Regions from separate parts of the Pseudovibrio sp. W74 genome, predicted to be linked through region 1. Evidence: predicted binding sites of a transcription regulator. Region 1 holds the regulator's gene; the other holds the start of a gene.

Region 1 (15,725 bases):
TCTTCACTTACGTTCAGTTGGAATGCACTGTTTCATTGAGACGGCGTGCCTGCTCAACCCAATTATCCCGAACCATGCGTCCGCGAATATCCAAACGATCGTCCAGCGCCGCGGCCTGATGTTCTGTCAGATTTGCAATTTGCCAGTAGTGGAAGATACCTGCGCCGTTCAAAGCCCGCTCTAGTTTAGGTCCAACACCGCTGATCAACTGCAGGTCATCTGCAGCGCCTTTTGGCTCAGCAAGCAGGATTTCGCGTAGTGGATCACCCGCAATTTTCTCAGAGGTGTTTTCACGCAGGGTCTTTTTCGCTGCACGTTTGGAAACTTGCTCCGCACGCACGTTTCTTGGATTATCCTGAATGAACTTGACGATACGTGGCGCGATTTCTGAACGATACTTTGAACCGTTAAACACACCGTAGTGGCCTACACCGGGCTGGATGTAGTGCAACCGGCGGTTGGATGGGATGTTTTCAGCCAGCTTTTGAGCCGCTTGGGTTTGGCCAACACCAGAAATGTCGTCGTTTTCGCCTTCAACGGTAAACAGCGCCGTGCCGGTGATCTTTTTCGGATCAACCATCTTGCCACGATGCATCATTTCGCCTTTTGGCAACGAATGCTCGATGAACACGGTCTCCACGGTTTGGAGATAGAATTCGGAGGTCAGATCCATAACAGCGAGATATTCATCATAGAAGTCACGATGCTTCTCAGCGCTGTCACCATCACCCTCAATCAGATGCTGGAAGAAATCGCGATGGGCAACCATGTGCCGGTCCAGATTCATGCTCATGAAGCCAGAGAGCTGGAGGAAGCCCGGATAAACCTGTCGTGTGAAGCCTTTGTGCGGAAAAGGAACTTCCATAACAACATTGCGCTTGAACCAATCGATACCTTTTTCGACGGCCAGATCATTCACGGCGGTTGGCGCTTCGCGGGTGTCAATTGGGCCACCCATCAGCGTCATAGTCGCCGGAGCGCATTTGTCTCCGTTCTCTTCCATCAAGGCAACGGCGGCATAAACTGGAACGGATGGCTGGCAAACCGCCAGAACGTGCGTATTTGGCCCCAGATAATGCAGCATCTGCATGATGTATTCGATGTAATCGTCCAGGTCGAAACGGCCATCAGCTACAGGCACCTGTCGCGCGTCTTCCCAGTCCGTGATGTAAACATCCAGATTTGGCAGTAAGGCTTCAACAGTGCCGCGCAGAAGAGTTGCATAGTGGCCAGACATGGGTGAGACGATCAGAATTTTAGGATCGTCTTTTCTGCTTTGAGGTAAATCACGCTTGAAGTGTAACAGGCCGCAAAATGGTTTCGCCCAGATGATTTCTTCCGTGATGTCTACTTCTTTACCATCCACGACAGTGGTGTCGAGCTCAAACTCCGGCTTGCCATAACGACGGGTTACGCGCTCAAGCATCTCACAGGATGCAGCAACCGTGCGACCAACCTGCGTGTGTGACATGGGATTGAGCGGGTTTTGAAAGCACAATCTTGTCATGTCTGCTGCAGCCCGGACAGGGGACATCGCTGCATGGTTCATTTCATACAAGTGGTAGAACAGCACAGAATGTTTCCTCCCAAGACGTTCGCTTCAGCCAACTCTTGTTCATGTAATTCTTGATTTCCGCAACACGAATACACTTTAGCCCGAAGTGCTGCACCGCAAAAGTATAGACAGCTCTATACCTTTTCAGCAACATAGACTCATGGAGAAATTCAAACCAACCTTAACTTGCATTGAAGATCAATAGGTTCTTCACCATCGCTGAGGTGCATGTCAGTGTAATCAATTATGTTGCATTGCACAATATGTAAATTAATACCCCAATCGAATCGAGTAATTCGACTGCAATTATTTCACTAAGTTGAAATCGCTAATGAATTTTATTTGGGAATGCTAATCGGAAGCCAGCTCAGCAATTACGGCATCCAGTAGGGGAAAGCCTGCTTGCGTTGCACGCAGGCGAGTGTTGCTCACCCATTCTACCATGCCGTTTTCCTGCAGATTTAACAATCTCTGCGGTTTGAACTGACGGCCAGAGAGCTGTTCATAACGTGGTACGTCAATGCCTTCATGCAATCGCATACCCATCAACAACAACTCGTCACCCTGCTCGCCATGACCAAGTATGTCTTCAGAAATAGAGCCGTGGCCCTGACTTTCAACCAAACCTAGCCATGTTTCCGGATGTTTTTCAGTCGAGGTTGCCAGCTTGGTGCCATCTTCCAGCGTCAATCGGCCGTGTGCACCAGGTCCAACACCGACGTAATCACCATAACGCCAGTAAATGAGGTTGTGCTGGCACTGAGCGTCAGGCGCCGCATGGTTTGAGACCTCATAGGCCGGCAAACCGCGTGCTGCGGTGACCTCCTGTGTCAGGTCAAACATGTCTGCGGCTAGATCAGGGTCCAGCATCTCCAGCTTTCCAGCTGCATACAAGCGCTGGAACATGGTGCCGCTTTCGATGGTGAGCTGATACATGGAGAGGTGATCAGCGGCCAGATCGATAGCACGGTTGAGCTCTTGCTCCCATGCCTTCAAGGTCTGATCGGGGCGCGCGTAGATCAGATCAAACGAGATGCGTGGGAAAGTTTTGCGCGCAATTTCAACAGCTTGAATCGCCTCCGAAACAGAATGCTGGCGACCAAGGATCTTCAGTTCCTTGTCATCCAACGCCTGAATACCAACGGAGAGGCGGTTTACGCCTGCAGATCTATAGCCTGCAAAGCGGGTTGCTTCCACGCTGGTTGGGTTGGCTTCCATGGAGATTTCAGCGGTGGACGGCAGATGCCAGAGGCGCGCAACTTCATTGAGGATTGTCTCAACGGTTTTCGGCTCCATCAAAGATGGTGTACCGCCGCCGAAGAAGACGGAGTCAACCGTGCGACCCGGCACCATCTGCGCATAGCGTGCCAGCTCTGTTGCCAGAGCTTTGGCGTAATGTTCCTGCGAAACCGGCTGGTGGCGCACGTGGGAGTTAAAGTCGCAATATGGGCATTTTGCCAAACAAAAAGGCCAATGCACGTAAATCCCAAAGCCGCCAACCGGTGACACAGTCATTCTTTTTCCTTTGTGATTGCCAACGTATTTCGCACGAGTTCTTATCCGAAAATCGGTATCCACTTTTCGGGAACACGCATTACGCTGGCAAACACTCTTTTTGAAACTTAACAAAGGCGCGGGCGCGATGTGACAGCGCTTCACCTTCTTTTGTTTTGTGTTTTTCTTGCTTGTCCATCTCACCGAAGGTCCTATCGAAACCTTCTGGAACGAACATTGGATCGTAGCCGAAGCCTTCCAGACCGCGCGGCGGCCACGCCAGTTCACCATGAATCTCACCACGGTAGAACTGAGTGCGCCCATCCGGCCATGCCATGCACAGCACAGCAACGAAGTAAGCGGTCCGGTCTGTAGCGTTCGTTTCGGTCAGCTTGTCCTGCACGGCCTGCATGGCCACGCCGAAGTCTTTGTCTGACCCAGCCCAACGTGCGGAGTAGATGCCCGGATCACCGTTGAGGCCGTTTACACAAAAACCGCTGTCATCTGCAAGGGCAGGCAGGCCAGTGGCCGTTGCCGCAGCAAGTGCTTTGATTGCAGCGTTTGCTTCAAACGTGTCACCATCTTCCACTGGCTCTGGCAGATCCAGATCACCAGCAGAGAGAACTTCAAAGCCATGCGGTGCAAGCATGTCCTGAATTTCGCGCAGCTTGCCCTTGTTGTGACTGGCAAGCACGAGCTTGCCAGGTTCCAGACGGCGGTTTTCTGTTGTTTCTGCCTGCATCAGAGCACCGTCAGCTTTTGCAGCTCAACCAGTCTGGAAATGGACTGTTTTGCAAGACCCATGAGCTGGCCGAGTTCTTCTTCGGAGAATGGCTCACCTTCAGCAGTACCCTGAATTTCAACGATGCCGCCTTTGCCAGTCATGACGAAGTTTGCGTCAGTGTCAGCAGAGGAATCTTCGATATAGTCCAGATCAGCAACCGGAGTGCCTTCGTAGATACCGCAGGAGATCGCTGCGATGTGGTCTTTGAGAACCTTATCGGTTTTGACCATGTCGCGCGCTTCCATCCATTTCAGACAGTCGTGCAGAGCGACCCATGCGCCGGTGATGGATGCTGTACGGGTGCCGCCGTCTGCCTGAATGACATCACAGTCAACGGAGATCTGACGCTCGCCCAGTGCCCCCAGATCAACAACAGCACGCAGAGAGCGGCCAATGAGGCGCTGGATTTCCTGAGTACGGCCAGACTGCTTGCCTGCAGAGGATTCACGGCGCATACGGTCGTGAGTTGCGCGTGGCAGCATGCCGTATTCTGCGGTTACCCAGCCACGGTTCTGACCACGGAGCCACGGCGGAACACGCTCTTCCAAACTTGCGGTACACAGAACATGGGTATCGCCGAATTTGATCAGGCAGGAGCCTTCGGCATGTTTGGCAACACCGCGCTCCAGGCTGACTGGACGCATTTCTTCTGGTGTACGTTTGGATGGACGGTTCAAGGCAAGCTCCCTCGGGTTGCTTAATAGCTACAAATTCACAAATGGTATTGCGGATCTTTTAGCTGCGGATTGCCGTTAGCGCAAAGGCTGGTTTTGGTTTGAGAGGCTATTTTCTGCTAAAAATGAGTTTTGGCTGTTCAATTGTCCTGTGTTAGGGATTGAATACAGGCTTTGGCCCAAACCTGCTGTTGATGTGGAGTACCGATACCGTGACGAGCGTTCCTCCTTCTGTCCCTCTTGAGGATCTTGATGAACGTTCCCGTGAGGTCTTCCGGCGCATTGTCGAGAACTACCTTGATACCGGCGAACCGTTGGGGTCTCGCAACCTTGCACGCGGGCTTTCGCAACCTCTGTCTCCGGCCTCTATTCGCAACGTAATGGCAGATCTGGAGCACCATGGGCTGCTCTACTCTCCGCACACCAGTGCTGGACGCTTGCCGACGCAGTCTGGTCTTCGTCTGTTCGTGGACGGTTTTTTGGAAGTTGGCGACCTGACCAAGGAAGAGCGCGAGCAGATTGCTGTTCAGGTGAAGGCTAAAGGTGGTGAGAAAACACCGGAGCAGGTCCTGACAGAAGCCAGTCAGATGCTATCTGGCCTGAGCCGCGGGGCGGGGGTTGTTCTTTCCAACAAGACAGACACCACTCTTCGTCATATCGAGTTTGTGCAGATTGAGCCGCTTAAAGCACTTGTTGTGCTGGTGAGTGAGGACGGTTCCGTTGAAAACCGTGTTGTCGACCTGCCCGCTGGTCTGCCACCGTCTGCGCTGACCGAAGCCTCGAACTACCTCAACTCCATCATCCGGAACCGCACACTAGCTGATGCGCAATTTGAACTTGTTCGGCAGCGAAACGAATTTCAGGCCGAGCTGAATACGTTGACATCCAAAGTGGTGGATGCAGGTGTTGCCGTTTGGGGGGGAGATAAAAACGATCCGGGTACGCTTATCGTGCGTGGTCGTTCCAATCTGCTTGAAAATGTGGGTGCGAAGGAAGATCTGGAGCGTATTCGCCTGCTATTTGATGATTTGGAAAACAAGAGTGAACTGATCCGCCTGCTTGATCTTGCAAAGGGCGGCGAAGGCGTACGTATTTTTATCGGGTCAGAAAACAAGCTGTTCTCGCTTTCCGGTTCTTCCTTGATCGTGTCTCCATACCGCGATAGTGAACAGCGCGTTGTGGGCGTTCTTGGTGTTATCGGGCCGACTCGTCTCAATTATGCGCGTGTCATTCCCATGGTGGATTACACAGCCCGACTGGTGAGCCGTATGCTCGGTTAAACTACTGGAGTCTCAATTGCTTTCCCTTACAGCTTCTGAACTGGAACGTTATGCCCGCCACATCGTCCTGCGAGATGTCGGTGGTCCTGGGCAACAGAAACTTAAAGCTGCGCGCGTTCTGGTAATCGGCGCTGGAGGACTTGGCGCACCGGTTCTGCAATATCTGGCGGCGGCTGGTGTTGGCACCATTGGTATTGTTGATGATGACGTTGTTTCGCTGTCTAACCTTCAGCGTCAGATCATCCATGACACGGAGAAGCTTGGCGAGCCTAAGGTTGCCAGTGCGGCGGAGGCGATCGCTCGGCTGAACCCGAATGTGCGCGTTGTTCCGCATCCGACACGCATTAGTGGGCAAAATGCAATGGCGTTGATCAACGATTACCATATCGTTGTTGATGGCTCTGATAACTTTGCCACCCGTTACCTCGTTTCGGATGCGTGCTTTTATGCTGGCCGTCCTTTGGTTACGGCTGCTGTGGGCCAGTTTGACGGCTCTGTTACGCTACTGAAACCATTTGAGCGCGATGATGAGGGCAATTACATCAACCCAACTTATCGCTGCCTGTTCCCCAAACGCCCTGAGGCTGGCTCCATACCAACTTGCACTGAGGCGGGTGTTTTGGGTGCTTTGACAGGCCTGGTTGGCACATTGCAGGCGCTTGAGGTGATCAAGGAAATCGTTGGGTTTGGTGAAGGTCTGGTTGGGCGCTTGTTGCTGGCAGACACACTGAGCATGCATTTTGAAACCATCAAGTACAAACGCTCTGCAAAGAACCCGCTCAACGGCGACACCCCAAAAACATGGAGTGAAATGCTGGAAACTGAGCACGGCTGATCCAGCGTAATTGAGTTACAAAAGAAAACGGCGGAGAATTTCTTCCCCGCCGATCCCGGCCTTTCCGCCACAGAAGGCCTAGCCTCATTCTGGCAAACCTGTCTCACCAGCATTGCCAGACACACTGCATTTGCAGCGCACCGAAGAGAGGCTTAAAACGTTTTCACCAAGCTAAGCTTAAAGGACCGACCTTTGCCTTCGGTTTCACTCAGATGCGCTGTGTGTTTCTGATCGAAAATATTAGTCACGCTAGCGCGCACTTCTGAGCCTGCAAGGAATCCATCTTCAGGCTTCCAGGCTAAACGCGCACTGTGCAGCGCATAACCTGGTGAAGCATCGTCAGCATCGTTCACGCGGTCCTGTTCTGCGTATAGGTCAGAGCGCCAGGAAACATCCAGATTATAGTCGGTAATCTTATACCCTACTGAAAGGAAAAGATTATCTGCCGCAACGCTATCCAGATATTCATCATCAGAAAGGTTGTCACCCCGTGTGACTGAAGCACCTAGATTGCCGTACCAGCTGTCAGAGGAATAACCTGCTTCTAACTCGATGCCTTTGATCCGCGCCTCATCAATAGCAGTTGTGATTGTCTTGCCCGTTGCATGATCGCGAGAGGAATAGAGGTAGTTGTCGATGTTGTTGTAAAAGCCCGTTACTTTGAAGCGAAGGCTATCATTCTCCAACAATACGTCATTGAATTTAAAGCCTAAGCCAGCTTCAAAATTGTTAGATTTTTCTTTTCCAAGATCGGTAAAGCCATCACCCGAGAAAACTTCATCCAAAACTGGCATGCGTTCTGTGTGTGCAACAGAACCAAAGACATTCAGCCAGTTTGTCAGCTCATAAATTGCTGCAAGTTTTGGAGAATAGGCCGTCTCATCCAGATCTTTACGCAGAGCCACGCCAGTCCCCGGCTTCAGGCGAGAATGGTCAACACGCATTCCAGGAATGAGTGTAAGGCGGTCATGAATTACAAACTCAGCCTGCCCGAACACACCAAGAGTGTGTGTTTCACCTTCTGGATGAGATGAGGAGCCGGGCTGTACCGTTCCATTGGTCTTCAGGCGAGGGTTCAAGCGTTCTCGATACTGACCTTCAATACCATATGTTAGGTACGTTTCGAGCCCATCAGAGAATTTGAATTCAGAGGTATTTTCGAGTTTTGCCTGCCAGTTATTGTAAGTGTATTCAGCTTCAGATCCGATAATGTAAGGTACTGTAATATTCTTTAGTTCGCGATTAGTCTGGCTCCAAGAAATCTGAGCCTTGAAATCAAGTAAATCATTATTAGAAAAAGTATTTTCATAGGCCAACAATGCCTGCTGCTCACTGGTTACTTGATCAGCTAGCCCAAAGGTTGGATCATATCTAGTCTGATCATACAGGCCATAACCAGATTTTTCGACGTTGAAATAGCTTGCAATAAGAGACTGGTCTTTGTCAGCACCAAAGCTGTATTTCAGCTTCGCAAGGCCTGAAAGATCAGTCATACGCGAGTTGCTAAGCTCCTGACCATCAGCGCCATCGTAATCACCATCGCGCCCATAATTCAGATTCAGAAGCATCTCCAGATCTTCCAACGGCCGTGCAGCAACTGTGATTGTACTCCGCGCACCATTGCCGTTAGAATCCCACATAGCTTTGGTGCGCACCGCTAGCCTATCATCACCTTTGAGGAAGTCACTCGCATCTTTTGTTCGTGCGCTAACGACACCACCAAGTGCACCGGAACCGAACAAGGTTGAAGATGCAGGGCCACGGAGCACTTCAACTTCCTTCAACAGTTCAGTGTCAAAGAAGAAAGAGCCTGCTCGATACATTTCAAAGAACGATGTTACGCCATCAATCTGCATGATCATGCGGTTTTCGTCGGATGCGAATGCTCCGCCAATACCACGAATATTCAATGACTGCCCCAGCGCATTGTCAGCATTTATAGTGGTGATCCCCGGAACCGCATCGAGGATCTCGCCCAATGTGCTTGCTTGGGCTGCTTCAATTTGCTCCTGAGAGACTGAAGTCACAGCCTGAGGTGTATCAATCGCCACCTTCTCTTTACCTGCTGAAACAATGATTTCATCCAGCATGGTTGCAGGACTGTCGGCAGCAACAGGCTGTGTAGCTTCCTGTGCTGAAACAGCCGCAGAAATCAGGGCGAGCGAGAGGGTTGTGCTGGCCAGGAGGGCCGCACGGGAATAGCGCGAATTGGACATGGTCGCCTCAGTCTGAATTTTTATGGGAGTGGCTGGCTGAGACGCTGCTTTGGCTAGCTTGTGTTTGCGTTTTGCAAACGTTGTTTCTATCCGTGTTTTATAAACATGAATATAATAGTCAAGTTTTAAATTGAGGGTTTTTCCCTAGCTGGGGATTGAGTGCATTCATAATAAAAGCCTCCTTCACAGGTTCCTGACTGCGAAGGAGGCCAAAAAACGATTGCATCTCCGTTGGTTAATCTGTTTCCTCACGACCACAGGTGCCGATGATCCAGCAAACTGCCGCTCCGATGAGCGCCCCAACTATTGGTGCCAGCCAGAACAACCAAAGCTGGTCCAGTGCCCAACCACCGTTGACAATAGCTGTTGCCGTGGACCGAGCCGGGTTTAAAGATGCGCCCGAGATGGGGATCGCGATGATGTGCATGCATGTCAGCATCAGGCCGATGGCAAGCGGAGCGAGGGCTGCGGGTGCTTTTTTGGAGGTTGCACCAATAATAACAATCAGGAACAGCGCTGTGACTGTGATTTCGGTAATGCCGACCGCAATTTCAGAAAAGCCGCCGTTGGAGTGCTCTCCATAACCGTTGGAAGCAAAGCCCGGAGGGTCGCCCGGGCCATGGGCGAGAATGATCCAGAATACAAAGGCTGCTGCTGTGCCGCCAATCACCTGCGCGATGATGTAGGGGACCACATCTGAGGTTGGGAACCGTTTTGCAGCCCAAAGGCCGATGGTCACCGATGGATTGAAATGAGCACCTGACACATTGCCGAACGCGTAAGCCATACAGACAACGGAAAGACCAACCGCAAAGGCAACGCCCAGCAAGCCAGATCCGCCATACCACTCAACCGGTGCATAGGACACCAATGCCCCGCCGCACACAGCGGAGACCAGAGCAAAGGTTCCTACAAATTCTGCGCCTAGTTTCCTCAACATGATACTTCTCCTCATATTGATTTGAGGGAGGTATCACAGTGAGATTTCTAACTTACGTTTAGGGTAACCAGAAATCTAACGATTGCCTTAAGCATGCATTGCTAGATCTTTAGGAGGGCTGCAGCATGAATAGGGGCGGAACTTCTTTTTTCTTCATATGGTTAGAAGTGTGTCTCAACCTCTTTCAGGTCGGTACTTGCATGCCAATTGGTGATTTTGCATGTGCTGAATATACCGAGAATGCCAAAGACCGCGAAACTGGAGAAGAGCCAAAAGGCTGAGTTGGCAATGCGGCCCGCGAGAGCGGTACCAAACATTACGGCGAATGTTTGAACCGTTGCCAGAGCAGAAGCAGAGTTTTCTTTGTCATCATCCGGTGTCAAATGAAGAGCGAACAACTTCTGGAGATAGAACGACATGAAGTTTGCCTCGACTCGCAAGGAGGGCTGACACTTACTCAAAATGTCGTTTTAAAACGCAATCATTATACCGTTTCAGGCATTGCAGCTATGTGCGTGAAACGGGCTCAGTGTTGAAGATTCTTCTAAATTGCTAATGCAATAATTTTGCTAGATCACTCCAAAAATAGGAGAAATATCGCGATGAAACGGGCTAGACTTACAGAATAAAACCCTTACCGTAACGGCATAACAGAGAGATTATGCATTAGAAATGCATCTGAAATCTCTAAAATATGCCATGGTTGGGGAGGCTGCCTTGAAGCGGTTGTTATCTGTATTGCCCGCACTTTCACTCGCTCTCATTCCGCTGAGTTCAGCACAGGCTAACGCCGAGAAGAAAGTCAGCGTTGAGGATGCGAGAACGTTTATTGAAACCTCCGAAAAAACCATTCAGGAGATCGGAGAGGAAGCGGGCCGCGTTGCCTGGGTGAATGCTAATTTCATCACTTATGACACCAACTGGCTGAATGCGTTAATGTCGGAGCGCACCACGAAGCTCTACGTTTCTCTTGCCAATCAGACCAAGCAGTATGACGGCCTTGACCTTCCGCCAGACCTTGCTCGGAAAATGAAGCTTTTGAAACTGAACCTGACGTTGCCTGCCCCTGAGAATGACCCTGCCAAGATCAAGAAGCTTGCGCAGATCAATACCGAGATGGAAACCATTTACGGCACGGGCAAGTATGAGCTTGATGGCGAGGCGCTGTCTCTTTCCAAGCTCAGCCGCATCATGGCGACGAGTCGTGATTACGACAAACTGCTGGAAGTCTGGAAAGGCTGGCGCACTGTCTCTCCGCCTATGAAGGACATGTACACGGAGATGGTCGGCATCGCCAATCAGGGCTCTCACGAGCTTGGCTTTAAAGACACAGGCTCCATGTGGCGCTCCAAGTACGACATGGATCCGGATGATTTCCGGCAGGACGTTGATCGCCTCTGGAGTGAAGTGAAGCCGCTTTACGACAGCTTGCATTGTTATGTTCGCGATAAGCTGGCGGATCATTACGGAGCCGATAAAGTGCCTGCCGACGGGCCAATTCCTGCGCATTTGCTGGGTAATATGTGGGCTCAATCCTGGGGCAACATCTATCCGCTTGTCGCTGCTGATGGGGACGAGCAAGGCTACGACCTGACCAAGTTACTGGAAGAGCAGAACTATACGCCGCTCAAAATGGTGAAGACGGCGGAGGGGTTCTTCACCTCGCTTGGCTTTGACCCGCTGCCTGAGACGTTTTACGAGCGCTCGTTGATTACCGAGCCGCGTGATCGTGATGTGCAATGTCATGCATCTGCCTGGAACGTGGATGGCAAGGATGACCTGCGCATCAAAATGTGCACCGAGGTGACGGGGGAGGATTTCAATACCGTCCACCACGAGCTGGGTCACAACTTCTACCAGCGCGCCTATAATCACCAATCGCCGATGTATCAGGATGACCCGAACGATGGGTTCCACGAAGCGATTGGCGACATGGTGAGCCTGTCCATTACGCCTAAGTACCTGAAGCAGATAGGCCTTCTGCCTCTTGATGCTTCAGAAGAGGTCAACACCAACATCCTGTTGGCTCAGGCACTGGACAAGATCGCATTTCTGCCATTTGGCTTGCTGGTGGACCAGTGGCGCTGGAAGGTGTTTAACGGAGAGCTGACTCCAGACACCTATAACGACGGTTGGTGGGACCTTCGCGAGAAGTATCAAGGCGTTGCGGCTCCGGTTGACCGTGCTGCGGATGCGTTTGATCCGGGTGCCAAGTACCACATTCCCAACAACGTGCCGTACACACGCTATTTTCTGGCGCACATCTTCCAGTTCCAGTTTTACCGTGAGGCTTGTCGCCTTGCCGGGTGGGAAGGACCGCTGGCAGCGTGCTCCATCTATGGCAACAAGGAAGTTGGCGAGAAGTTCAACGCCATGTTGGAAACAGGCGCTGCGCTTCCATGGCAGGACAGCCTGGAGGCCTTCACCGGAAGCCGTGAAGCCGACGCGACAGCTATTCTTGAATATTTTGCTCCACTCCAAGCTTATCTGGACGAGCAAAATTCTGGCAAATCCTGCGGCTGGTAGACCAGCAAGGTAATCCTGCCGGCCTTAATGGCCTGCAAGTCCGCCGGATATTATCAAACCCCGTCTTTCATGGCGGGGTTTGTTTTATTTGGAGGCCTGTTGGAGCAAGTTTGGATGGGCTAGAGTTTTGAACGCAGGGAAAACGGAGGCATTGGTCATGAGCGAGGCGCAAAGCATCACTGTTCAACTGAGGGCCCTTACCGTCTCGGACATGCCTTTATTGCATGAATGGCTCAACCAACCCCATCTGCGGCCCTTTTATGAGCGTGAGCCCAGCACGCTTGAGCAAGTAACAGAGCGCTATGCGTGCCGCGTTTCGAACAATCATCCAACCAACTGCCTGATCGCGGAGCTTAACGGCGCGCCCTTCGATTATCTGCAATGGTATCTGAACCGCGACTTTCCAGAGTACGGCACCGGTACAATTGGCATAATAGCTGGTGTTAGCTTCGATTACTACATCGGCGATCCTGCTTCCCTAGGCCAACAACTAGGAACAGTCATGCTGAATGCTGCAGTTGAGCATGTGAAGCCGCTTGTCTGCGCTGAGGATCAGTTCTTTTGCGTTGGTCACCGACCCGAAAACACCTCTGCACTCCACTGCTCTCAACGCGCAGGCTTTCGCTATTTCAAAGACTTCACAGAGGATGGATTGCCCCACGAGCTTTATGTGAGGGATGAGAGATAAGGCTCATAAACCTACTTAAGGTTGTAGAATGAACGTGCTAACTTCAATTCAAACATTGTTTGATTTGAGATTTTCATGGGCGCAGATGATTGGACAGACGAGGAGAATGATCTTCTTGTCGCTGAGTATTTTGAAATGCTGAAGTTGGGGCTTCAAGGTCAGAGTTTCAATAAGGCTGCTCGGCAGAGAGAACTTGCGCGCTCTATTCCAAGATCGGTGAAAGCCATTGGACGGAAACAGCAGAATGTAAGTGCTATTCTGGAAGACCGCAATCAACTATGGATCACTGGCCTCAGTCCAGCCGAACATTATCAAAAATCTCTCAAAGATGCAGTTCAACGGCACTTAGATGCACGACAACAGGAGGACTTGCAGCAAGTTCCAGAAGAACGAATGGAGCTTGATGAAGGACCTGAGGAGTACATCGCTCCGCCACCGTCCCAAGCTTCGACGATTGAGCTCACTAAGCCTCGCAATGTGGTTCGTCGGGCGCAAAAGCTGGATTACGCAGAGCGGGATGCGAGCAATCGGGAACTTGGCAAGCTAGGTGAGGCGTATGTTGTTCAACTTGAGCAACAACGGCTGAAGAAGGCTGGAAGAACTGACTTAGCCGAGCAAGTCATTTGGGCTTCTGAAGAGGAAGGCGATGGGCTTGGGTATGACATCCGCTCTTATGAAATTGATGGTACTGAGCGGCTCATTGAGGTGAAGACCACGAATGGTGGGCGGGAAACACCATTTTACATCTCCGAGAATGAACTGAGCTTTTCGGAAGATGAGCCGGAGCGGTTTGTGCTTGTCCGTGTCTACAACTTCTCTGAGGAACCCGCTTGTTTCGAGCTGCGATCACCTTTGGAGCAGAACCTCTCGCTGAAGCCCGCGGTTTACAAAGCAGTTCCCGAATAAAGAGGGCATTTCTATGCCTCTCTTTATTCCGTTTGTTATAGGTTGGTCGGCTGAGCAAGTGAAGTAGACCTAAAACATAAGACTTTCTTTCAAGAAAGGCTTCTTTGTGGGGGGCTTGGGTTAGATTTTGTAAGGCATGCCTGGAACTTGCGGCGGGTTGGTTGAAATCAGGGATCAGCGTACATCAGATTACAATCTCCACTGGCAATTATGTGTTTGTCATCAATTGGAGATTTGGTTTTCATGCTTGCATCCATCTGCTTTCCAACTGCCAGGCGTAGAGGCAGCACGGTCAAACGGCGGGCATCGTTTTTGGTCGCCTGTGCTCCGGCAGTTTTGATGATGGCGCTCTCTCAGGCGCAGGCTGAGCCGCAAACGCTTTTTTATGGCGGCGATATTCTGACAATGGCCGATGAGAAGGCGGATCAACGCAAAACAGTCAAAGCGCTGATTGTTCGAAATGGCGAAATCTCTGAGATCTTCAAGTCGGACGAAGACTACCAAACCTATTTATCCGACAGCGCTGTCACCAAGGTCAATTTGGGTGGAGCAACCTTAATGCCCGGCTTTATTGAGCCACATATGCATATGCCGCTTGTGGTGAACTATGCTGCGGTTGCTGACCTTTCTCCTTGTTTGCCAGAGCCTTACAGCTACCGCACCTATGACAACCAAGTTGACCCGCGTTTTAGAGACAAAACCGTTTGCAAATATGATGGCAGTATTGAGACTGGTTTTGAATGGACCTGGAATGTCCTGAACAGTGCACCCAATCGCTGGGTGCCTTTTGCGCCGGATGGGATGCCCACAAAGCAGGCCTGGATTGTGGGAAATGGCATTGATCCTTCACGGTTTGGTGTCACACCAGATGAGATCCAGCGCGTTGTTGCTTTCCGCTCCCATCCCGCTGAGGAAATCAGTGAGAGTGTTGAGGGCGCAGATGAACATCCTGTGCTTATTCTGGACCAGTCCGAACACGTTGCCTATGTCAATGGGAATGCGTTTGTTGCTGCCAACATCTGCACTGCCTGGCCTTGTGGGCCGGAGATAAACAGGAACAAGGACATGCCTGCGCCAGACCCTCTTGGCAAATGGCAGGTTTATACTGGTCAGGACGGGAACACCTATTACTCCGGCTTATTGCAGGAAGAAGCGGCTTACAGGCCGTTTGTCGCGAAAATTCAGGAGATGGCAGGAGTGCCTGCCAGTAGCCCCTTCTTCTTCATGGATTACGAAGAAGGCCTCAAGGCCGTTGCTCCGGTGGTTGAAAAGATTGCGGCGGCTGGTGTCACGACCATTGTGAATGGCGGCGGCTTCACTGTTCCTATCATTCAGTTCAACAAAGATGTTGCGCTGCATAAAGATGAGGCTGGCAACTTCACAGCCCCGTTCCGTATCCGTACGCTTATTTCGGCTACGGCGATTGATCCCAGTGAGCATAGCAAAACAGCGGTTCAGATTGCCGAGGCGGAGATGACGTCTTTGTGGCCGGAGGAGGTTTTGAGCAATACGACGCTGATAAAGAACACGCAGGGTCGCTACGGTGCCACGGGCATCAAGTTCTGGGCGGATGGTTCAACGCAGGGATGCTCGGCTTATCTCACTCAGGGTTACAACATAAATGGCATTTGCGTGGATGAGGAGAATGGCAAGAAGACTGCCGTTACTGGCTCGCATGGCGCGAACTATCAGTTTTTTATGCCGGATAATGATGAAGAGCCGGATTTGAGCAAGATTGCCGGAGGGGATGGAAGCTTTCTGACCGCTTTGCAACCCTTCTGGAGCAAAGGCTGGCCGATTCAAATCCACACCAATGGCGACAAGGCG
Region 2 (15,725 bases), on a different contig from region 1:
ACGGACCGCTGCGAAGCGTCAGGCGGAAAGTGAAGAGCTTGTCGACAGCTCACCCAAGCGCCATTACTGACGATTGGGTCGTGGGTTCCGTCTTCAGGAAAATTGCGCTTGGTCTTGAGAATATTGAGCTTTGTTGTTAGAGGCTCTTTATTCCTAGGATAAGCGCTGCTAAAAGCACTCATTATGTTAGCCGAGTTTGAAGATAACAGGACTGCTCCTTTGACCTTACTCAAGGTGTGCCAATTTCGAATTATTGGCCCGGCCTTCAGTTGAGACGCCCGCTGGCGCCCTGAAGTACCGGGAGACCTCCAACCGTCACAGAGACGGCGGGATTTTCAAACTTGCGCAAATTCCTGCGCTTTACCAAATGCCTATGGGCAAACAAATGCCCACATAAGCGGACTGCCAAATGACCGATACACCGAGCCGCGATTATTCGGACACGCTCAACCTGCCTAAAACTGAGTTCCCAATGCGGGCAGGCCTTCCAAAGAATGAACCTAAGATCCTTTCCAAGTGGTTGGACAAGGACCTTTACAAGGTGATGCGCGATCAATCCGCAGGTCGCCCTAAGTTCATCCTGCATGATGGCCCTCCTTATGCGAACGGTAACATCCATATTGGTCATGCGCTGAACAAGACCCTGAAGGACATCATCAACCGCTCCATGCAGATGCAGGGCTTTGATGCGAACTACGTTCCTGGCTGGGACTGCCATGGTCTGCCGATCGAATGGAAGATCGAAGAGCAGTATCGCAAAAAAGGCAAAAACAAAGACGCTGTGCCGATCAACGAATTCCGTAAGGAATGCCGTGAATTTGCGGACAAGTGGATTGACGTTCAGCGCGAAGAATTCAAGCGCCTTGGTATTGAAGCAGACTGGGACAACCCATATCTGACCATGCGCTACGACAGTGAAGCTGTGATCGCAAAAGAACTGATGAAGTTCGCGACATCCGGCCAGCTGTACCGTGGTTCCAAGCCTGTGATGTGGTCTATTGTTGAAAAGACCGCTCTTGCTGAAGCGGAAGTGGAGTATGAAGACCATATCTCCCACACCATCTGGGTACCGTTCAAAGTAGTCTCTACCTACAGAGATGAACCAAACGCAAATGGTGTTGAATATGAACCAATGGAAGCAGCATTCATTCGTGAAGCTTCTGTTGTGATCTGGACAACCACTCCATGGACTATCCCTGCGAACCGAGCGATCTCCTTTTCCAAAGACATCAGCTATGGGCTTTATGAAGTCACTGAAGCTGAAGACGATAATTGGGCCAAGGTTGGTGCAAAGTACATCATCGCTGATAAACTGGCAGAATCTGTCTTTGAAGCAAGCAGAGTAGCAGGCTACAAAAAGCTGTTTTCTGTAGACCCTTCACGTATCGAATACTGCGCGCATCCGCTGCGTGGTGCTGAAGGCGCTGGCGACTACTTCGACTTCAACGTGCCGATGCTTGCCGGTGAGCACGTCACCGATGATGCTGGTACTGGCTTCGTGCACACCGCTCCTGGTCATGGTCAGGAAGATTTCCAGATGTTCCTGGACAACCGGGAAGCCTTTGCAAAAGCGGGCACTGAGCAGGTTCCGATGACCGTTCAGCCGGATGGTTCCTACTATACGCATGTGCCGCTGTTTGAAGGCAAGTACATTCTTGACCGTAAGGGCAAAGAAGGCTCCACCAACAAAGCTGTTATCGAAAAGCTGACAGAAGTTGGCGGTCTGATGGCTCGTGGCCGTGTGAAGCACTCCTATCCGCACTCCTGGCGCTCTAAAGCACCGCTGATCTTCCGTAACACGCCGCAGTGGTTTGTTTACATGGACAAGGAGCTTTCCGAGGAAGCCAAAGGTGACACTCTGCGTGCTCGCGCGCTGAAGGCGATCTCCGAGACACGTTTTGTGCCAGCAACTGGCCAGAACCGTCTGAACGCCATGATCGAAGCGCGTCCTGACTGGGTTCTTTCCCGTCAACGTGCATGGGGTGTGCCGATCACCGTACTTGTGAACAAGGAAACCGGTGAAGTTTTGAAGGACGAAGCAGTTAACGCGCGTATCTTCGAAGCCTTCCAGAATGAAGGTGCGGATGCATGGTTTGAAGAAGGCGCAACACAGCGCTTCCTTGGCGATGCATATGATGCTGAGAACTTCGAAAAAGTCGAGGACATCCTCGACGTATGGTTCGATTCCGGCTCAACACACGCCTTCTGCATGGAACGCCGTGAAGACCTGAACCCGAACCGTAAAGGTTTGGGTGGTGACGACTACGTGTTGTACCTTGAAGGTACCGATCAGCACCGCGGCTGGTTCCACTCTTCCCTGCTGGAAAGCTGTGGTACTCGCGGTCATGCACCATATGACGCTGTTCTCACCCACGGTTTCACCATGGATGAGCAAGGCCGCAAGATGTCCAAGTCTTTGGGCAACACGGTTGCACCTCAGGACGTCATCAAGCAGTACGGCGCTGACATTCTGCGTTTGTGGGTTGGTTCTGTCGACTATGCTGAAGACCAGCGTATCGGCCCTGAGATCATCAAGACCAACGTTGATGCCTACCGCAAGATGCGCAACACTCTGCGCTTCATGCTTGGGTCTCTTGGTCACTATGACGGCGAAGAGATTGCTCTTGCTGACATGAATGAGCTTGAGCTGTTGATGCTACACCGTCTGGCCGAGCTGGATGTGCTGGTTCGTGATGCCTATCAGGCGTTCGACAGCAAGCGTGTGTTCTCTGCTCTGTTCAACTTCATGACTGTTGAGTTGTCCGCGTTCTACTTCGATATCCGCAAGGATGCGCTGTATTGCGATGCTCCGTCTTCCACAAAGCGCAAAGCCTCTCTTTATGTGATTGAGCAGCTGTTCCGTCATCTGACCATGTGGCTGGCTCCAATCCTGCCATTCACCATGGAAGAGAGCTGGATCTACCGTTACGGTGAAGCGACAACTTCTGTGCACCTGCAGCAGTTCCCTGCTGTTTCTTCTGCGTGGAGAAACGATGAGCTGGCAGCGAAGTGGGAGAAGGTTCGTGCGGTGCGCCGTGTGATCACTGGTGCATTGGAAATCGAACGCCGTGAAAAGCGGATCGGTTCTTCTTTGGAAGCACATCCAACCGTTTACATCTCAGATGCAGACCTGATGGCTGCTCTGGATGGTCTGGACGCTGCAGAAATCGCGATCACATCTCAGCTGAACCTGTCCTCTGACAGCGCTCCTGAAGGTGCGTTCACGTTGGAAGACACTGCTGGTGTTGGCGTTGTGCCAGGTCTTGCTGAGGGCAACAAGTGTGCCCGCTCCTGGAAGATCCTGCCAGAAGTTGGTGCAGACGCTGAGTATCCTGAGCTGACACTGCGCGATGCGGATGCAATGCGCGAGCTGGATGGCGCGACTGTTTAAGCAAACGATGTGACGAGGGAATTGACCTTGAAGAAACTGAAGTTTTGGGGACATCACAGTTCCCTCGTCCTCCTCCTTGCCATAGCTGGTCTGGTTGTTGATCAGATTGCCAAGTTCTGGGCTGTCGCTCATTTCTCAGGTGGCGGTATTCCTACAATCCCAGTTGGCCCTTTTCTGGATCTGGTTCTGGTCTGGAACAAAGGCGTTTCCTACGGATTTTTCCAGCAAACGACAGAGCTTGGCCGCTGGGGATTGGCAGCCTTTACGGTTGTTGCCTCAGTTTTCATCTGGTTCTGGAGTGCGAGCGCAAGTAACCGGCTGGAAGGTTTCTGCCTCGGGCTGGTTCTCTCCGGCGCCCTGAGCAATGGTTTTGACCGCCTCTATTATGGCAAAGTCGTCGATTACCTCTATTTTCATGTTGGGGAATTTTCCTGGTACGTCTTCAATCTTGCCGATGCATGGATTGTTATTGGCGCTGCTGGTTTGCTGCTCGACACCTTATTTATTGGCAAAAATAAGGATAGCCAGCCCTAAAACTGCCTAATTCTCAATTATATGTGGGGAATATCGGGTGCTTCTGGGCATAACTACACACTTAGGGCCTTCATGGTTTCGTGATTCCTGTTTTAAGGTGGCATCACTGGATTATGAGGACTACAGATTTCGCAGGCTGTCATTTGACCCGTGATGCCTGTCAAACGCCGTTTTGATGGTGATCGGGAAACAAGGGTAATGAAATTGCAAAGCCGTAGCAAAAAATTCGTTGTTCGGGCCACTTTTGTTTGCGGGCTCTCTCTCGCACTATCCGCCTGTATGACAGGTAATGGTGACTTCGATGATGGCACTGAAACCACCGATTTGAGTTTGATGACGGGTGTCTTGAGCGCTGTTGGTCTTGAGTCTCAGAAAAACACTGACATCAAGTACAAAGAGCGTGCTCCGCTTGTTATGCCGACACAGGCTGGCAACCTTCCGCAGCCAGATTCCCGCAAGCTTTCTGAAGTTGCTAGCAACTGGCCGGTTGACCGCTCCAAGGAAGAACTTGAAGAGATCCGCGCGTTCTACAAGGTAGAGCCAGGTGAGCCTTTGAGCATTGAGCAAATGCGCGGCCACCCTGCGTTGGAGAAAGCAGCGGCTCGCCCTCGCGATTTCGCAGCTGAGAAACGTCAGCAGCAGCTTCTTGATGGTGACAAGCTGAGCCCGACTGAACTTGCAGCTCTTGGCAAGCAATATCAGGCTGCCAAAAAACAGCTTGGTGGCAAAGATGTGGAAGCACCGATTTGCGCACCTGGCGATCCAAGTTGTACGCCGACACGCAAATACCTGACCGAGCCTCCAGTGGCTTACTCCACGCCTGTTGCAGGCGTTGCTTTTGCGACCCCGGAAGTGGACGAAAGCGAAGAAGTTCGCAAAAAGCGTGAAGCAGCAGCAATTGAAGACGGCGCTCGTATCGATATGAGCAAGCAGTAAGAACTTCTCTAACAGAGAGTTCAAGTCTTACTGAAAGCCTGAGTAAACTATGAAGCAAGCGCGACGATGTTCGCGCTTTTTTCATTATAGCTGCAATAGATTACGAATAATTCACGAGGAGATTAACCACAATCACGGTATAGGTAGGGCAGCTGTGTCCTGCTCATTTTAAAGGGAGCCCCCTACGTGACTGGTCGATCTCTCGCGCTTAAAGCCCTCGCTTTGAGTCTGGTTGTTTTCGCAAGCCCTGTATTGCCCGTGGCTGCGGATACGACAGGGAAAGCTTCAATCGAAGACTTTTCAAAAATACACATCGGCGGAACCGATGTTTCCCAAACCACTCTCGACAATGGCCTTCAGGTGGTTGTCATCCCTGACCGACGCGCCCCGATTGTGACCCACATGGTGTGGTACCGCGTTGGCGGAGCAGATGAAAAACCCGGTAAATCCGGCATCGCGCATTTTCTTGAACATCTCATGTTCAAAGGAACCAAGAATACACCAGAGGGTGAGTTCTCCAAAAAGGTTGCTCAGGTAGGTGGTCAGGAAAACGCCTTCACTTCTCAAGACTACACGGCCTATTATCAGCAGGTTGCCAAAGAGCATCTGGAAATGGTGATGGGCTATGAGGCTGATCGCATGTCCAACCTGATCCTGACTGAAAAGCAGGTTGATCCAGAACGGGATGTGGTGCTCGAAGAGCGTTCCCAACGCGTGGATCGCAGTCCCGCGGCCAGATTATCTGAGACATTCGATCAGGTCCTGTTTCCGAACAGCCCCTACGGTATTCCGGTGATTGGCTGGAAAAACGAAATTCAGGCGCTGAACAAAGACGACGCTATCGCCTTTTACGACAAGTACTACACACCAAACAACGCAATCCTGATTGTCGCCGGTGATGTCACCTCGGAAGACGTTCTGGCCCTTGCCAAGAAGACCTATGGCAAGGTTGAGCAACGTGCAGACCCGGGACCACGAGATCGTCCGCATGTCCAGATCGTGCCAGGTAATCGCGAAGTCAGCCTGCAGAGTGATCAGGTTGCCCAGCCAAGCCTGCAACATGGCTGGATCGTACCAAGCTCAACCACTGCTGAGCCGAGTGACTCTGAAGCTCTTGAAGTGCTTTCAGACATTTTAGGTGGCGGTGCTAACAGCCGGCTTTACAAAGCGCTGGTGATTGAAGGCGAAGTCGCAACCAGTGCTGGAGCCTGGTACCAGTCTACCGCTTTGGATGACACCCGCTTCATTCTTTACACCTCTCCCAAAGATGGCGTTGAGCTGGAAGAACTGGAGAAGCGTGCTCTGGCAATCGTGAATGACGTTCTTGAGAATGGTGTGACAGCTGAAGAAGTGGAACGTTCTAAACGCTCTATGCTGGCCTCTGCCATTTACGCGCAAGACAAGCAAGACGTGCTGGCGCGCATCTTTGGGACAGCTCTGACCACAGGCGGTTCTGTTGAGAAGGTTCAGACCTGGCCTGCTCGCATTGCCAAAGTGACACCTGAACAGGTTCAGGCAGTTGCACAGAAGTACCTTAGTGAAACCAGTGTGGCGAGCTATCTGATGCCTGCTGCAAAACCTGAAAATGCAGAGTGAGAGGGGACGCTCGATGAAAGCTAAAGTTCTTATGGCAGCTTCTGCCTCCGCTTCCCGCATGACGGCAAGTTTGTTTGCGTTGCTGGCCTTGTCATTCCTGTTCGTCGCTACCTTTGTGCAGAACAGTCAGGCTATTGAGATCCAAGAGGTTAAAAGCCCCGGAGGTATCACAGCATGGTTGGTGGAAGACTATACTGTTCCAATCATAGCGCTGAACTTTGCGTTTGCAGGTGGTAGCTCTCAGGATTCAGATGCAAAGCTGGGTGTGACCAACCTCTTGAGCACCATGCTTGATGAAGGGGCTGGTGATCTGGATTCCCAAGCCTTTCAAGGACGTCTTGAAGATCTGACAATGAGTCTGTCCTTCAGTTCTGGCCGCGACTTCTTCTATGGGTCTTTCCAGAGCTTGCAGGCCAATAAAGATCACACCTTCGAGATGCTTCGTCTGGCTGTGAATGAACCACGTTTTGACAATGATCCTCTTGAGCGGATGAAAGCACAGACGATCTCTGGCATTCGTCGTAGCCTGAAGCGCCCAGATGCTCTGGCTGGTCTGAATTTGTCCAAGACCATCTTCCCGGATCACCCTTATGGCCGCCCAAGCCGGGGAACTGAGGATACGGTTGCCAAGCTGACTTCTGATGATCTGAAAACACAGCGCGCAAAGATCTTTGCAAAGGACTCTTTGAAGATCGGCGTTGTGGGAGCCATTAGTGCTGATGAGCTGGCCAGCGTTCTGGACAAAGTCTTTGCTAATCTGCCTGAGAACGGTGATTTGGTTGCGATTCCCAATGTGGAGCCTGTGACAGATAAGGCTGTTCACGTTGACTTTGAGAGCCCACAGACCTCCATTCAGTTCGCTCTGCCGGGTTATGAGCGTCATGATCCGAAGTTCATGTCTGCCTTCGTGATGAACCACATTCTGGGTGGTGGCTCATTCTCCTCATGGCTCTATGACGAAATCCGTGAGCAGCGTGGTCTGGCTTACTCCGTTGGTTCTTATCTGGTTCCTTACAAGCACGCAGCGCTGTTGATGGGGTCCACAGGTACACGCTCGGACAAAGCTGGTGAAGCGATTGATATCATCAAGAAGCAGATGGTGCGTATGGCGCAGACTGGGCCTACTCCGGCAGAACTTGAAGAAGCGAAGTCTTATCTGACTGGCAATTACGCTCTCAACTTTGACAGCTCCAGCAGCATTGCCCGTCAGCTGACAGGCATTCAGACCCAGGAGCTGGGCATTGATTACATCGACAAGCGCAATGAGATGGTTGAAGCCGTGACACTGGAAGGTGTTCGTGAGGTTGCTCAGGACATGTTTGATGGCATTGAGCCAACCTTTGTTACGGTTGGCAAACCACTGAACTAACTCTTACTCAAAGCAGGAAAAACAAGCAGGCGAGTTGATGAAAATCAGCTCGCCTCTTTCTTTAGTGACCGCGGATTTGGCGCGCCTTGCAGAACGTCTGCACGGACAGGACGCGGCGGTGAGAACAGGAAGCCCTGCGCACAGCGGATGTCCATTTCCAGAAGCTCCAGCACGGCGCCTTCGCTCTCCACGTGATCCACGATCAGCTCAATGCCATAGCGTTGCAGCAAACTGCCAAAATCAGCCGGATGGATGTTGCTCTTGGCCAGATCATCTTCATGCAATAACAGGCGCGATGCGTGCAGCTTTGCAAAGCGGAAGCCGCGATCAGCCAAAGCGCGGAAGTCCATGCGCAGATCGGTGATGCGATCCACAGAGAACCGGAAGCCCAGCTCAGCCAGAGCAGCGAGGCTCTCATACTCAATCGCGCTCATGACGGCGACATCAGCCTGCGAGAATTCGAAGATCAACAGATCTGAGTATGTGTCGTTGGCGCGCACGAACTCCAGAAAGCCCGGGAAGAAGTTTTCATCCATGAGCGTGCTTGGAGACAGGTTACAGAACAAGCCTGCTTCTCTGTTGCGGGTTGCCAGACGCTTCAGGATCTGAAGGGAACGGAACAACAAAATGTTGTCGATCGCTGGCATTTGGCCGGTGCGATCCGCTTCCTGAAGGAACTCGATTGGCTCCAGCGTGTCGCCATTGGCTTTGCGCAGACGCGTCAGGGCTTCGTAATAGCGAACACGGCGCTGTGGCAATGTCACGATTGGCTGAAGGTAGAGGTCCACCCTGCCGGCTTCGATGCTTGCACGAATTTCTTCGGCAAGAGCGGCATTGGGGTGATGCATGCGCGGAGCTGCCGGGCGCTTCATCTCTGGTGCGCGCGTCTCAGCAAACGGTTCCTGCACCGCACCCATCGGTTGACTTGCTGCCATTGACTGGCCTGCTGCGCTCGCAAATGCAGCAGCTGCCTGACTGGCCAGATCAACAGATGGTTCTCTCGCCGCTGCCTGCGGAGCGGCCAGGCGCTGAGCTGGTTGAGGCTGAAGCTGTGCCTGCTTGGTGCGCTGGTCCTCGATGGCAATGCCCTGATCCTCGATCCGGGTTTCCATGTCGGCCATGGCTTCGGCCATCTGCTTCACCAAAGAACCGATTACCTCCACTTCAGCAAACAACGGGTCGATCTCTTCCCGTGTGCGGCGCGGAATGTTGTGCTCGACGCCAGTTAGGCGGCCTTCGAGGTTCCCGACATCATCATCGATGACTGCAATCCGCTCTTCCAAGCGATTGACAGCGTCAGATACCGCGGATTTTTCCTGAGAGCGGGTCAACATGAAATGGATGAAGATCATGGTGCACATCGCCGTGAAGGCAACGGTGATGGCCTCGCCAACCGGACGCGCAAAAAGGTAGACCATCACAGTGCCACAAGAGGCCGCAATGGCTGAAATAGAAAACAAAATGGAAATGTTCGCCAAGCGCGTCATATCCTCAAGAGTACCTGTTGGTCCGAATCACAAAATACATACCTGAATTTTGCCGCATTTACTGAGGTCGTTCGAACCCTATACCCATTATATTTCTAGGGAAAACCCGTGTTGTCCCCGCAAGAATGACAATAGAGCTACATATATCATCAGCGCATACGATTTTCGTCACAATCCCGAGCTGAACTTCGACGCGCGATTCTGGCGAACAATGATATTTATCGGGTAAGAAAGTTGCTCGAAGCGTTCTGCGTGAAAGAAATTAACTGCATAATGCAATCAACCTCGAAAACGAAAAGGGTTTGTTTACCCTGTTTGCACAAACTCAGGGTGTCGAATGATTTTCGACCTGATGTATTGATTTTTGAGGTTGCCTGCCAATGGGATCCCCCAAAGCTACCAATAGGTTTTTGAACGCCTGTGTCGTCGACACTAATCGTGCAGAGGCTCGTAAAACCAGTAGTGCTTTGTCGAAGCATGTTACCAGCGGACAACCTGCGCATGTTCTTGCGAGCAAAGAACATGCTGTCGCCTTTTTGCGACATACCCCAATCAATATCGTTATTGTCGATCTTGAATGCATCGGCGGAGAAGCCGAGCTTTCCGAGATTGTCGCTGCTGCGCCGCGCGCGGTTATGATTGCGGTCAGTGCCAAGGGGTCTGTGAGCCGTGCCATGAATGCCATGCGCAATGGCGCTCATGACTTTTTAACCAAACCCTACACAAGCGAAATGCTTTTGGAGAAACTTGAAGCACATCTGGGTGTCTTCAAGAGAGCGGCACCCTCTCCTTCCCTTTCAGCCGCGACTGGCTCTGAGGCGATTGTCTCCAGCGTCACGTCTGGACCAGCTGCTCAGTTTGAAGGGTTTGTTGGTGCTTCCAATCGCATGCAAAGCGTTTATGCGCAGATCAACCGGATGGCCACATCCAGCGCACCAGCCTTCATTACCGGAGAATCAGGTACAGGCAAGGAACTGTGTGCACAGGCACTGCATGCCAGATCGGCACGCAAAGGCGGGCCTTTTGTCGCAATCAACTGTGGAGCGATTCCGGCCAATTTGATGGAGTCCGAGATCTTCGGTCATGCACGCGGTGCCTTTACCGGAGCAGATGAAGCCAGAGCTGGTGCAGCAGAGCTTGCCGATGGGGGAACTTTGTTCCTTGATGAGATCGGTGAAATGGAACTCTGCCTGCAGAGCAAGCTTTTGCGTTTCCTTCAGACTGGCTCCATTCAACGGGTTGGAGAGCATAAACCACGCTCGCTGGATCTGCGCGTTATCTGCGCAACCAACAGAGACCCGAAAACAGAGATCACTGCTGGTCGCTTCCGTGAGGACCTGTTCTATCGTCTCCACGTGCTGCCGATCCGTCTGCCAGCTCTTCGTGAGCGCCGCGAGGACATACCGTCCCTCGCTCAAACATTCTTGAAGAAGTATACCGCAGAAGAAAATCGCAGATTTCAGCGTTTTTCGACCTATGCAGAAGCTCTTTTGTTGCAGCACAGCTGGCCGGGTAATGTGCGCGAACTGGAGAATGTCATTCGCCAGCTTGTGGTCATGAATGACGGTGATGAAGTCACTGAACTCATGCTCTCTCCTTTGCTGCGTGACCAGGCTGTTCCTGTTCTTTCCGAGATTGCCTTCAGCACAAGCGAGCCTATGCCTTCCATGGGGCGTTCTATCGAACCGCTGTGGTTTCAGGAAAAGCAGATTATCGAGACCACGCTTGAAACTTTTGACGGCAACATTGCCCTTGCAGCTGCCGCTTTGGAAATCAGCCCCTCGACCATCTACCGGAAGAAGCAATCCTGGGCTGAACGAGCTGGTGCCTGATCAATTGCGTGGTAATTGCTTAACCATCGCATGAGGAATGTCTTCGTGACGCATATCTAAGCTGCCTCAACAAATGGGGCAGTATTGTCTCCCTTAGATTTAAGAGCTATACCACCGCCAAGAATCAGGTGAGTGCCGCAGATATTGTGTTCTGCTGGCTCTAGGGGGCTAACAATGCCATTTACAGTGAGAGGGATGTCAGCTTACGCAAAAGCTGCAGCCTGTTCTATTTTTGCGGTTGCTTTGTTGGGTAGCGCTGCATCTGCTGAAGACAAGAGTGCGCCGAGCGCTGGCTTTAAAGCTGCTCAGGACGCCTACACCATTGCCTGGCAGCAGCAGCCACTCGCTTTTACGGCAGCAAAATTCATCGCACTACCAGCTGAGAGTTATGGGGCTTACACGCCTCTGGAGACGACAGAGTTCCAGAGCGGTGATCCATTGACCGTTTATGCTGAGCCTGTTGGCTTCTCTTACAAAGAGATGGGCAGCACATATGCGATTGATCTGAGTGTTGACTTTGAACTGCGCAACACCACTGGTCAGGTGCTTGCTTCTCAGGACGGGTTTACCGCCTTGCACTCGGCAAGCTTCAACCAAATCCGCGAGTATCAGACATCTTTGAGCTTCAACCTTAAAGGGCTGCAAGCTGGAGACTATGTGCTGAAGGTGCAGTTTAACGACGAGAACTCGGAAAAGTCCGGCAGCTTTGAGCTTCCGTTTTCCATGAAGGACGCGCCTCTTCAGAATTAGAGCATGTTGCGTTCATATGCATTCACGCACCAAGCTCTAACTCTTTAATTTTGCGCGTATTCTTATCCAAAAACCGGAACCACTTTTCGGGAACACGCTCTAAGACCTGAAAGCTTCCTGTTAAAGTTCAAAAGCTGGCTTTAATCTTAAAGCCGGCTTTTCTTTTGCGCTGATTCCGGAAATTCCCGTGCAGGCAGCACAGACAGTCCATTCGTCTAGGGTGAGTTGAGACTGTTCCCAAATTGCCCCCAATTTCTCGCAGTATTCCTATATTTTTTGCGCTCCAAAATATTTTTTTGCTGCTCTCTCCTTGACTATACCAGAGGGTGAAACTACATCATTTCACGGTTGTTAGCACTCTGCCTTTGGGAGTGCTAATCACTGTGGGCCCGCAAGGTTTCACCCACTCTCAAAGTTTTTAACCTTCGCGTCCGGGCGTTGCCTAAAAGGGGCGCTCGCGTATGAGAGGAAGAGCCAATTATGAAGTTTCGTCCGCTACACGACCGTGTTGTCGTTCGCCGCATTGAGTCTGAAGAAAAAACAGCTGGTGGCATCATCATTCCTGACACTGCAAAAGAAAAGCCACAGGAAGGCGAAGTTATCGCTGTTGGCGCTGGCGCACGTAAGGACAACGGTGAGCTGATCGCTATCGACGTTAAAGCTGGTGATCGCGTTCTGTTCGGCAAATGGTCCGGTACTGAAGTTAAGATCGACGGTGAAGACCTGCTGATCATGAAGGAATCCGACATCATGGGTATCCTGGCTTAATTCCAGGCCATTGTTGAGACCCTACGATCCCTTCTGTTATTCAAGAATTTAAGTGAGACAAAACCATGGCTGCTAAAGAAGTCAAATTCGGCTCCGATGCCCGCGACAAGATGCTTAAAGGCGTTGACATCCTTGCAAACGCTGTAAAAGTTACCCTCGGTCCTAAAGGCCGTAACGTTGTTTTAGACAAGGCATTCGGCGCACCACGCATCACCAAAGATGGTGTTTCTGTTGCGAAGGAAATCGAACTCGACGACAAGTTCGAAAACATGGGCGCACAGATGGTGCGTGAAGTTGCTTCCAAAACCAACGACATTGCTGGTGATGGCACAACAACTGCGACTGTTCTGGCGCAGGCGATTGTTAAAGAAGGTGCAAAGTTCGTTGCTGCTGGCATGAACCCAATGGACCTGAAGCGCGGCGTTGACATGGCAACTGCTGCTGCTGTTGCTGACCTGACCGCACGTTCTAAGTCTATCTCTTCTACTGACGAAGTTGCACAGGTTGGCACAATCTCTGCTAACGGCGACACTCAGATCGGTGAAGACATTGCTGAAGCAATGCAGCGCGTTGGCAACGAAGGTGTTATCACCGTTGAAGAAGCTAAGTCTCTTGAGACTGAGCTTGAAGTTGTTGAAGGTATGCAGTTCGACCGCGGTTACCTTTCTCCATACTTCGTCACCAACGCTGAGAAGATGATTGCAGACCTGGAAAAGCCACTCATTCTCCTGCACGAGAAAAAGCTTTCCAACCTGCAGCCAATGCTTCCAATCCTTGAAAGCGCTGTTCAGTCTTCCCGCCCACTCATCATCATCGCTGAAGATGTTGAAGGTGAAGCACTGGCAACTCTCGTAGTGAACAAACTGCGTGGTGGCCTGAAGATTGCTGCTGTTAAAGCTCCTGGCTTCGGTGACCGTCGTAAAGCAATGCTTGAAGACATCGCTATCCTGACCGGTGGTACCGTGATCTCCGACGATCTCGGCATCAAGCTGGAAAACGTGACTGTTGACATGCTCGGCACTGCTGACAAAGTGAACATCACCAAGGAAACCACCACCATTGTTGATGGTGCTGGCGAAAAAACTGACATCGAAGCACGCGTTTCCCAGATCAAAGCTCAGATCGAAGAAACTTCTTCTGACTACGACCGCGAAAAGCTGCAGGAACGTCTTGCTAAGCTTGCTGGCGGTGTTGCAGTTATCCGCGTTGGTGGTGCAACCGAAGTAGAAGTTAAAGAGAAAAAAGACCGCATCGACGATGCCCTAAACGCAACACGCGCTGCTGTTGAAGAAGGTATCGTACCAGGTGGTGGTTGTGCTCTTCTTCGTGCAAAAGCTGCTGTTGAGAAAGTATCTTCCGAGAACGTTGACATTGAAGCTGGTATCAAGATCGTTCTGCGCGCTCTTGAAGCTCCGCTTCGCCAGATCTCTGAAAACTCTGGTGTTGAAGGTTCCATCGTTGTTGGCAAAATCCAGGACAACATTGCGGATGAGACCTTCGGCTTCAATGCTCAGACCGAAGAATACGTCAACATGATTGAAGCTGGCATCATCGATCCAACTAAGGTTGTTCGTACTGCTCTTCAGGATGCTGCATCTGTAGCTGGTCTGCTGATCACTACTGAGGCAATGGTTGCTGAACTGCCTAAGAAAGACTCCGGCCCAGCAATGCCTCCAATGGACGGCGGCATGGGCGGCATGGGCGGCATGGGCTTCTAAGCCAAGCCAACCAACGCTTAAACGAATTAGGGCATCCTTCGGGGTGCCCTTTTTTGCATTGTCACAATCAGCTTCAGCTAGGAAATAACAACTCATGAGTGAACTAAAACAAAAACATCATGAAATTTGGCAAGCAGTCAAAGACCAGATGTCTGACACTAAACTTCCGATTAAACTGAGAAATAATGTTCCCGACGGAAGTTACTACGACATCAAGTTTGGCATACCGAACGCTTATCTAAGTCTCCATTATCTGGATGAAGAAAACTGCGCGAAAGTTATGATCAACTTTCGGAATGAGCCCGGCGAGGCCTACTTCAAAGAACTGCTACGCCAAAAAGAACATGTAGAGACAGCGATCGGCGCATCACTTGATTGGGACCCTGCTGAACATGCCCGATATTGCAGCATCGTGTTATGGAAGAGATATGTTGATCTTGGCACCAACACGACAATGCCAGAGCTTGCAGACTGGTATGTAATCTGGCTCGGAAACTTCCATATGGCACTCTTCCCGCTGCTCTCTGCCATTCCCAAATAGCAATCGAAATGAAAGCACCTGAAATGGTGCTCTTATTTTTTGAATTACGCTTCAACTTGTTCGAGTCTTAAACACTCACCCCGATCTACCAATCTGCTTTGGCTGATAATCGGAGGAATTTCCTATGAAAAATCGTGTGGCGATGGTCTTTGGTGCAACTGGGCTGATTGGTTCTGAAGTGGTTCGGCTGCTGCTTGCCAGTGAGGCGTATGACGAGGTTCATGCAGTTGTGCGCAAAGATCCAGAGATTGAAGATGATAAGCTTCGGTTGCATCTGACCGATTTCAGCGATCTTTCCAGCCTTCAACTGCCAATGAACGTGACGGATGTGTTCTGCTGTCTGGGGACCACGCTGAAGAAAGCCGGCTCAAAAGAAGCGTTTTACGCGATTGACTTCCAGCTTGCCTACGACCTTACGCGGTTGGCGCGTGAAGCCGGTGCTGAGCAGTTTCTCATGGTTTCTTCGATTGGTGCAGCAGCGGGCAGTTCCAACTCCTATCTGAAGGTCAAAGGGGAGCTTGAAGAGGCCGTTCGCACGCTCGCTTTCCCTTCAACAAAAGTGTTCCGGCCCTCTTTGTTGCTGGGTGAGCGTCAGGAGCAACGCTTTGCTGAGGGGCTTGCCGCGTCGGTGCTGCCACGGCTTTCGTTTCTCTTTAAAGGCCCTTTGCGCAAATATCGTCCAATTGAAGGCGCCGCAGTTGCACGCGCACTTGTTGCCGCTGCGCTTGACGGCGAGCGTGGTTTCAGCATTCTGGAAGGCGACGAGATTGCCGATAGAGCTGGCTGAGCGAAAATCTTATCCC

What was found. The regulator HrcA, encoded in region 1, represses chaperone genes, less so after heat shock. The targets are predictions, from matches to a motif close to GTTAGCACTCNCNNNNNGNGAGTGCTAAC.
Region 2: groES (co-chaperone GroES) is a predicted target of HrcA. The motif match lies at 12,246-12,274, and genes of this name have one in related genera.

What each region holds. Positions count from the first base shown of each region.
Region 1 is NZ_LMCJ01000004.1:153,930-169,654, forward strand. Features, by position in the region: gene phaZ (polyhydroxyalkanoate depolymerase) at 14-1,573, opposite strand; gene hemW (radical SAM family heme chaperone HemW) at 1,907-3,070, opposite strand; gene rdgB (RdgB/HAM1 family non-canonical purine NTP pyrophosphatase) at 3,150-3,791, opposite strand; gene rph (ribonuclease PH) at 3,791-4,510, opposite strand; gene hrcA (heat-inducible transcriptional repressor HrcA) at 4,702-5,787, shown strand; gene PsW74_RS03880 (molybdopterin-synthase adenylyltransferase MoeB) at 5,804-6,622, shown strand; gene PsW74_RS03885 (TonB-dependent receptor) at 6,775-8,838, opposite strand; gene aqpZ (aquaporin Z) at 9,074-9,778, opposite strand; gene PsW74_RS03895 (hypothetical protein) at 9,940-10,197, opposite strand; gene PsW74_RS03900 (M2 family metallopeptidase) at 10,496-12,304, shown strand; gene PsW74_RS03905 (GNAT family N-acetyltransferase) at 12,462-12,992, shown strand; gene PsW74_RS03910 (DUF3883 domain-containing protein) at 13,068-13,898, shown strand; gene PsW74_RS03915 (amidohydrolase family protein) at 14,142-15,725, shown strand, end outside.
Region 2 is NZ_LMCJ01000057.1:169,274-184,998, forward strand. Features, by position in the region: gene PsW74_RS23735 (DMT family transporter) at 1-70, shown strand, start outside; gene ileS (isoleucine--tRNA ligase) at 410-3,391, shown strand; gene lspA (signal peptidase II) at 3,419-3,925, shown strand; gene PsW74_RS23750 (hypothetical protein) at 4,124-4,861, shown strand; gene PsW74_RS23755 (pitrilysin family protein) at 5,048-6,457, shown strand; gene PsW74_RS23760 (pitrilysin family protein) at 6,471-7,826, shown strand; gene PsW74_RS23765 (EAL domain-containing protein) at 7,871-9,313, opposite strand; gene PsW74_RS23770 (sigma-54 dependent transcriptional regulator) at 9,694-11,145, shown strand; gene PsW74_RS23775 (hypothetical protein) at 11,320-11,895, shown strand; gene groES (co-chaperone GroES) at 12,376-12,663, shown strand; gene groL (chaperonin GroEL) at 12,729-14,381, shown strand; gene PsW74_RS23790 (DUF4268 domain-containing protein) at 14,476-14,922, shown strand; gene PsW74_RS23795 (NAD(P)H-binding protein) at 15,047-15,709, shown strand.